Regions from separate parts of the Proteiniborus sp. DW1 genome, predicted to be linked through region 1. Evidence: predicted binding sites of a transcription regulator. Region 1 holds the regulator's gene; the other holds the start of a gene.

Region 1 (4,224 bases):
ATAGGAATTTTACTATATAACTAATTGAATCTAAGATTTTCATGTGTTACAATACATAAGACAATATTATTAGAAGGTGATTTAATGAACGAGTATACGAGAAATATATTATGTAAACAATATGGCATAGACAATATTATTATTGAGTATGTTGAAAGTAAGGATAAGGTATTGAAAGAAAAATATATGGATATGATTGAAAAAGTTAAAGAATATAATCAGTATAAAATCATACATGCAATGCAAGAGGCTAAGCTCAATGCTACTCATTTCAATTGGACAACAGGCTATGGTTACGATGATATTGGAAGAGAAAAGGTAGAAGAAATTTATTCTTATGTTTTTGGTACCGAGGATGCTTTAGTAAGGCCAACTATTGTATCAGGAACACATGCAATTACTCTTACCTTGTCTGGAATTCTACGACCTGGGGATGAGCTTCTTGTAATCACTGGAAGTCCATATGATACCTTACAAAAGGTAATAGGTATAAGGGGCAATGAAAAAGGTACATTTATTGAATATGGAATAAAATACAATGAGGTCCCTTTAGATTCAAATGGAAAAATTGATATAGAAAAATCATTAGCATCTGTAACAGATAAGACTAAAATAGTTATGATTCAAAGATCTACTGGATATAGTGATAGAAAGGCTTTGACAATAGATGAAATAAAATATGCCATAGATAAGATTAAAGCTTTCAACAAAGATTTAATTATTATGGTAGATAACTGTTATGGAGAGTTTATTGAAACAGTCGAACCTACAAATGTAGGGGCAGATATAATGGCTGGCTCTCTTATAAAAAACCCTGGAGGAGGTATATCTTTATCAGGTGGCTATGTTGTAGGAAGAAAAGATTTAATTGAACTTGTTGCTAATAGAAGCACTGCACCAGGTATAGGAAAGGAATGTGGATTAACCTTTGGAATGACAAGAAATACTCTTCAAGGTTTATTTTTGGCTCCTATGATAGTTGGAGAAGCATTTAAAGGAGCTTTATTAAATGCCTTAGTATATAAAGGGTTAGGCTTTAGAGTTGTACCTGATACAGAAGATAAGAGAAGTGATATAATTCAAGGAATTGAATTTAAGTCTAGGGAAAAAGTAATTAAGTATTGTCAAGGTATACAAAGTGCTTCACCAGTTGATTCTTATGTATCTCCTGAGCCTTGGAAGATGCCTGGATATGAGGATGAGGTAATAATGGCAGCGGGAGCTTTTGTACAAGGTTCATCTATAGAATTAAGCGCAGATGCTCCAATGAGAGAGCCTTACTTTGCATATTATCAGGGAGGGCTAACTTATAACCACTGTAAGTTAGGTGTTATGATGAGTTTAAACAACTTATATAAAAATAATTTGATAGATAAAGAAAAGCTGGTTTATTAGCCAGCTTTTTATTTTAGCCTGTATAAAAGTGACTAGCACAAAATCAAAGACTTTGGCTATTTACTTTATTTTACGGTATACACCAATGATTTTTCCTAAGATTGAGACATCCTTAGTAATAATGGGATCCATAAATTGATTTTCCGGTTGAAGACGTATATGATCCTTTTCTTTAAAAAATCTCTTAATGGTAGCTTCTTCTTCGAGAAGAGCAACAACTATGTCGCCATTAATTGCAGTGTTTTGTTGTTTAACAAGTACTAAGTCTCCGTCAAGAATACCTGCTTCTATCATACTTTCTCCTCTTACTTTTAACATAAATACAGAATCGTTTTCTACAAATTCAATAGGGAGAGGAAAGGTATCTTCTATATTTTCTACTGCAAGAATAGGTTCACCTGCAGTGACTTTACCTACAATGGGAACATTAATAATTTCTCTTCTTGGAAATGGGATAATACTATCAGTTCTATCTAAAATCTCAATTGCTCTTGGTTTAGTAGGGTCTCTTCTTATATATCCTTTTTTTTCTAATTTTTCAAGATGGGCATGAACAGTAGAAGTAGATTTTAATCCTACTGCTTTACATATTTCCCTTACTGCAGGAGGATAGCCTTTAGAAAAAATCTCCTTCTTAATAAATTCAAGTATTTTTAGCTGTATTGACGATAAATCTTCATACATTTTGGCACCCCTCAATAAAGTATTTGATGTTATTATATCATAAAAAATTATAAATAGCAAACATTCGTTCGATTTTTTTCAAAAACCTATTGACAGGAACGTGTGTTCGAATTATAATTAAGTTAACGAACAAATGTTCTTTGGAGGTATTAAAATGGGAAAAAGAAAAGTAAGAATTGTTAATAAAAAGAGATTTACTATTTTTTTAACTATTGTGTTTATTATTTTTACCATAATATTTACTGGGTTATGGAAGCTAAATTTAGCTTATAGCTCAAATGATGGTAAATACATTGAGATGACCATATTGTCTGGAGATACTTTATGGGAGATTGCCAAGAGAAATAACCCCTATAATAAGGATGTTAGAATTATTGTTCAAGAAATTATGGAGATGAATAATATGAAATCTGCTAGTATAAAAGCAGGTAGTGTTATTAAGATTCCTACATACTAAAAAATGAATTAGTTTTAGTTAAAGAAATAGACCATTAACTATCAAAGGTCTATTTCTTTATATATTAATAAAAATAGCAGAGAATATGATTTTTAAGACATTCAAGAACGGTTTTTATTGGATAAAGGATTACTCTTGACAGCTTTTCTTAATCTATCGTCATCTAAATGAGTATATATTTGTGTAGTAGATACATTTTCATGACCTAATATTTGCTGTAAAGCTCTGATATCAACATTTCCATACTTATACATAAGAGTAGCAGCAGTATGTCTTAATTTGTGAGTCGAATACATTTCAGTATCTAATCCTGCATTTTTTAAATACTTTTTTACTAAATATTGAACTGTCTTATTACTGATTCTGGTTTTTCTGTTGCTCAAGAAAAGGGCGTTAGGTGTTTTAATTCCTTCTGTAGGTCTAACACGTAAATATTCATTAATAGCATGAAGACATGCTTCATTTAAATAAATAGTACGTTCCTTATCACCTTTACCAACAACAGTTAATGTATCGCCCTTGATTTTATCTACATCTATACTAACAAGCTCGGATAATCTCAAACCACAATTTAGAAAAAGGGTAATAATAGCATAATCTCTCTCTTTAAATGGACCATCAATAGAGTCTAATAAGTTTTCTGCTTCTTCAAGAGAAAGATAAACAGGATGTCTAGTGCGTGTCTTTGGCGACTCTAAATCCAAGGCAGGATTATAATCAATGATTCTGAGCTTAGAATGTAAGAATTTAAAGAAGGACCTAATGCTAGCGACTTTACGAGCTTTAGCATAATTTTTATTGTTACGTTCCTTATCTACAAAAGATATGAAAGCATATAGGTCCTGTAAATTAACTCTCTTAATCAATTGTTCGTCAACATCGGAAATATCAATTTCATCAAATGGTGTATTTTTATCTACAAGCTTATAGCGAATTTTAAGAAATCTAAAGAAAGTACGCAAATCGAAAAAGTATTCTTTTACGGTATTTTCGGATTTTCCCTTAATGGTTTCTGTGTAATTTAAGAAATCTTCTAATACTATTGGTAAGTTGTCCATTTTTTCACCTCAAATTATACAAAATATACATTTTGTATAATTATATTCTACATTTTTTAGAGAAATCCTTCTTAAATTAAGAATAATTTTATTGAATTCTGAGCTTTTATATAATGTTTGCTTTAGAAATATAATTAACAATCATGACTATTATTAATAATTTGCTTAAAGTCTATATTTTAAATCTATATTTTTAATGATTTATGGCCAAAATTGCTGCTGAATTATGTTTCTCAATTAAAAATTTCAAGATCCTATGATATTAATTTTTTTGAAGCAAATTATCAACAATTAGCGTTTTAAATCGTTTTTAAGCATAATTTTATATGTTATGATATAAAACCATTAGTAAGCAAAAATAACGTCTTTATTTCTCAAATTTAGAGCCGGTATTTTTGTGATTTATAAAAAATGATGATTTTTGATAAATCACTTATTATTTTTGTTTTTTCTATAAAATAATATGAATACTTTTTTATAAAATGACTTTACTTGTTTATATAATACTATGCTATAAAAGCCTTGTATATTTTAAAACACTTACATAAAGTTAACATAATATAATTATGTTAACTTTATGATTATAGATAACCTAATAATTAAAGAAAATTCATACATAATAATTTATTT
Region 2 (4,224 bases), on a different contig from region 1:
AAATTAAAGTTCCTCTATCTTCTCTTTCAGATATAAAAACATAGAAGCAGTTTTTTAGAGCAAACTCTGAAATCTTTGTCTTTATTGATGTGTAAACCTTTTTTGCCTTTTCTTCATCTGTTTCGATATGTACCTTTTCAACTAAAAAGCTCTGCTGAGGGCTATCCTGTGATAGTATTTCATCTGGCAATTCTTTTCTATAGTAGGCTTCATATATAGCAGTTAGTAGCCCATCAAAGCTTCCATCAAATATGTATTGTAGCATTCTAAAACTCCCCCGTTATTGTTGATACTATATCATTTGTAGGTAGTAACTGAGGATATACGGAAAACAATGAAAGCTGTTCTCCTGCTGGGTTAAATCCATTATTATTTGAGCTAAACAATAGACTGTTTCTAATGTCTAAAGAATTCATGCTTTTTATGCCGTAGTGCTTCCCGCTACAAGTTATAAAATATCTAGCTCTCTTTAAAACTACTCCAAGCTTCTTCAAATCTTCATAGTTCAGTGACCCAAACTTTCTAGCAGAAATTATTCTTCTAGCAGATCTGACTCCTATACCCGGAACTCTTAATAAAAGATAATAATCTGCCTTATTTATCTCTACAGGAAACAGTTCAATATTCCTCAGTGCCCAATCACACTTAGGATCAAGAGCTAAATCAAAATCAGGCTTTTCATCGGTAAGAATCTCGCTAGCATTATATCCATAAAATCTCAATAGCCAGTCTGCTTGGTAAAGCCTATTCTCTCTAACTAATGGCGGAGAAGCAAGGACCGGAAGATTAGGATGCTTAGATACTGGTATAAAAGCTGAATAATATACTCTTTTAAGTCTAAATCCTTTATATAATGATTCTGAAAGTCTAAGTATCTTTAGGTCACTATCTTGAGTTGCACCTATAATAAGCTGAGTGGTTTGCCCAGCAGGAACAAAATTTTGAGAGTATTTAAATTTTTGTCTTTCTTCTACTGCCTGATGTATCCTTGAATTAATAAAACTCATAGGCTTAATGATAGCATTTTTCTTTTTTTGTGGTGCCAATAGCTTCAGGCCTTCATCAGAAGGCAATTCAATATTTACACTCATCCTATCTACATAAGTACCTGCTTTTTCAATTAAGGTCTTATCTGCACCTGGTATTGCTTTTAGATGAATATATCCGTTAAATTTATAGTCCTCCCTAAGCCTTTTAACTGCACTGGTCAAAAGCTCCATTGTATAGTTTGGGCTCTTATATACAGCCGAGCTTAAGAAAAGCCCTTCAATATAGTTTCTCTTATAAAAATTAATAGTTAAATCCGCTACCTCATCGGGGGTAAAGGCTGCTCTAGGTACATCATTTGAAGCTCTGTTTATACAGTAGGCACAATCATATATGCAATAATTGGTGAAAAGTATTTTAAGTAGTGATATACATCTGCCATCATCTGCCCAACTATGACAAATACCACATTCACTAGTACTGCCTATCTCTCCTTTTTTTCCTTTCCTATTGCTACCACTAGATGAACAAGATACATCATATTTAGCTGCATCAGATAATATTTTAAGCTTATTAAGCATATCCATAGCATCACTCCAAACCTTTGCTTGTTATCAATATTTTACCACTAAATTTTAATTTTGCAAACATATGTTCGTATGTTTTTTCTTCTATCTCCTATTCTCCAATAATATTAGATCTTTTAAAAAATCCATATCAACCGATCATTAAATAATTTAAATAAATAATTAATTTTATTTAGTATTAGCTTGACATTATTAAGGTGTAATAGTAATATAGTCTAAAGGATATATTATCCAATTCTCCTAATACATATAGTTATGTATGGTAATTTGACTACCGATGGGTAATATCATTTAATCTGCCTCTAACAGGAAGTGCCTCAGCAGAATATGACAAAGTACCTTCCTTAGCTCCTAAATACTTAAAGATAGCTTCCAGCGGCAAGACATTAAAAGAGCTTCTAAATGGCCAGCTAGCAGTGGCAGTTCTAATAGCTTCTGGCGGCGACTTCACTGCAGAAGGAGTATTTGGTACACCTGTTCAACTGGCTTTCTTAACTGATGGAGAAAGACTAATAGGAAGACTTCCTGAGTTAACTATTTCAGGAGATGTATATACAATGTTTGGGGATGACTTTATTGGACGCTCTGAGGATAAGGCTTTTGTAGGTCAAAAAGCTTTAGCGATTAATTTAGATGTGAAGTATATTTAGTTTTATAATGGCGGGTTAGACTTTTTCTTATAAGTCTGACCCGCTATTTTTTCCAAAAGAAATTCAAGTGAACATGGTAATATACTTATGGATTGATTGTAGTTAGCCTATCATAATATAATTATAGTATAATAGATATTACTTAAGTAGATTAGACCATAGCTTAGGTAAAAAGATAATAGGCGTTATTAATAATGGCACTATAAACTACTATAACTACTCAAGATAAACTGAGAGCAAATTAACTAGGGAGATGAGAAAATTGAAGCAAATAGAACAGGATTTAACTGAAGGGAGCATTTATAAATCACTTATTAGTTTTTCAATTCCTTTTATAATAGCAAATTTGATACAGGCTTTATATGGTACAGCAGACCTGTTAGTTGTAGGTCTGTTTACAGATACTGCAGGCCTATCATCTGTAGCTGTTGGCACACAAGTTATGCAAATTGTAAATGGGCTAATAACAGGGCTTACTATGGGAGGAACTATTCTCATTGGTCAGTACTATGGGGCAAAGAAAAATAAAGATACATCTGAAACAATAGGCAATATGCTGTGCTTAGGAGTATTTGTATCACTGCTTATAACTGGTTTAATGCTTTTAATAACCAAACCTTTGCTCAATATTTTAAGAACACCAACAGAAGCTTATATAGATGCTATGAAGTATGTAATTATATGTTCTAGCGGAGTTGTATTTATAACTGGTTATAACTCTATAAGCGCTATACTTAGAGGACTAGGAGACTCTAAAAGACCAGTATATTTTATTGCTATAGCTTGTGTATTTAATATAGTTTTAGATTTAACTTTTGTAGGATTATTTGATATGAGAGCTGCAGGTGCTGCTTTGGCTACTGTACTTTCACAGGGAATTAGTATGGTTTTAGCAATAGTTTATCTATCTAGGAGAAAATTTATATTTGAGTTTAAAAAAGAGAATTTTATTATTAAAAAAGATAAAATACTGACGCTATTAAAAGTCGGAGCTCCTTTATCTTTACAAGAAGTATTACTTTGGGCTTCTTTCTTAGTTATAGCCGGCATTGCAAATAGTATGGGGGTAGCAGAGTCAGCAGCAGTAGGTATAGTTGCTAAATTTGAGGTGTTTTCAATGCTTCCACCTATGGCAATATCATATGCTCTAGCGGCACTAACTGCTCAAAATGTAGGAGCAAATAAACCAGAAAGGGCTGCTAAAGCATTAAAAATAAGTATACTAATGTCTTTTATATGCTCATTATTTTTCCTTGCATGGACCCAATTACATCCTCAATCTATAATGGGAATATTTAAAGCAGATTCAGATGTAATAAAATCAGGAAGCCTATATTTTAAAACCTATAGTATAGATTTTATGCTAGTTGCTATTAAGTTTAATCTAAATGGATATTTAAATGGATGTGGAAAAACTAACTTTACAATGATAAATGGAACATTGTCATCTATATTAGTCAGAATTCCAGTAGCATTTTTAATGGTATTAGTACTCCAAAAAGGCTTAATAGGATTAGGTTTATCCGCACCAATAGCCTCTGTAACATCTATAACAGTATCCATTATATATATGAAAATAAATAAATTGAAAGAAAATTTAATTTAATATAGCACTTTTTTATAACAAGCTATATAATGGATATTAATTAGCTAAGACATGCTGCTGCATGAGGAGAATGTTGTATAGAGATAAGGTGTTATGAACAAAGCTTTATTTTTTTATTATGTATTGAATCTCAAAAATATCTAAATAACTCTCTAATAGTTTTCGCTTGTCCTATAAATAGTTACATCACAAATATATTTTGATTATATTATAACTTTTTAATGATTATTTATGCTTTTTTGGGATAGAAAAATGGTATAATTTATTATATATTTATATCATTATATGAATTATAATTCAAAATGGGGAGATTTATATGATGTGGAAAGACAAGTATGCAGTTGGGGTAGAACTCATTGACGAACAGCACAAAGAATTATTTAGGCGGGTATCA

What was found. The regulator LexA, encoded in region 1, represses DNA repair genes until DNA is damaged. The targets are predictions, from matches to a motif close to CNAACANNTGTTNG.
Region 2: a site for LexA is predicted at 1,632-1,645, ahead of DW1_RS00495 (putative DNA modification/repair radical SAM protein). Genes of this name have one in related genera too.

The regions. Positions count from the first base shown of each region.
Region 1 is NZ_FMDO01000036.1:8,351-12,574, forward strand. It holds gene DW1_RS08970 (methionine gamma-lyase family protein) at 85-1,395, shown strand; gene lexA (transcriptional repressor LexA) at 1,456-2,079, opposite strand; gene DW1_RS08980 (LysM peptidoglycan-binding domain-containing protein) at 2,234-2,536, shown strand; gene DW1_RS08985 (tyrosine recombinase XerC) at 2,638-3,594, opposite strand.
Region 2 is NZ_FMDO01000003.1:79,598-83,821, reverse strand. It holds gene DW1_RS00500 (TIGR03915 family putative DNA repair protein) at 1-265, opposite strand, end outside; gene DW1_RS00495 (putative DNA modification/repair radical SAM protein) at 267-1,574, opposite strand; partial or broken gene DW1_RS16000 (hypothetical protein) at 1,856-2,224, shown strand; gene DW1_RS00485 (MATE family efflux transporter) at 2,487-3,830, shown strand; gene DW1_RS00480 (bacteriohemerythrin) at 4,147-4,224, shown strand, end outside.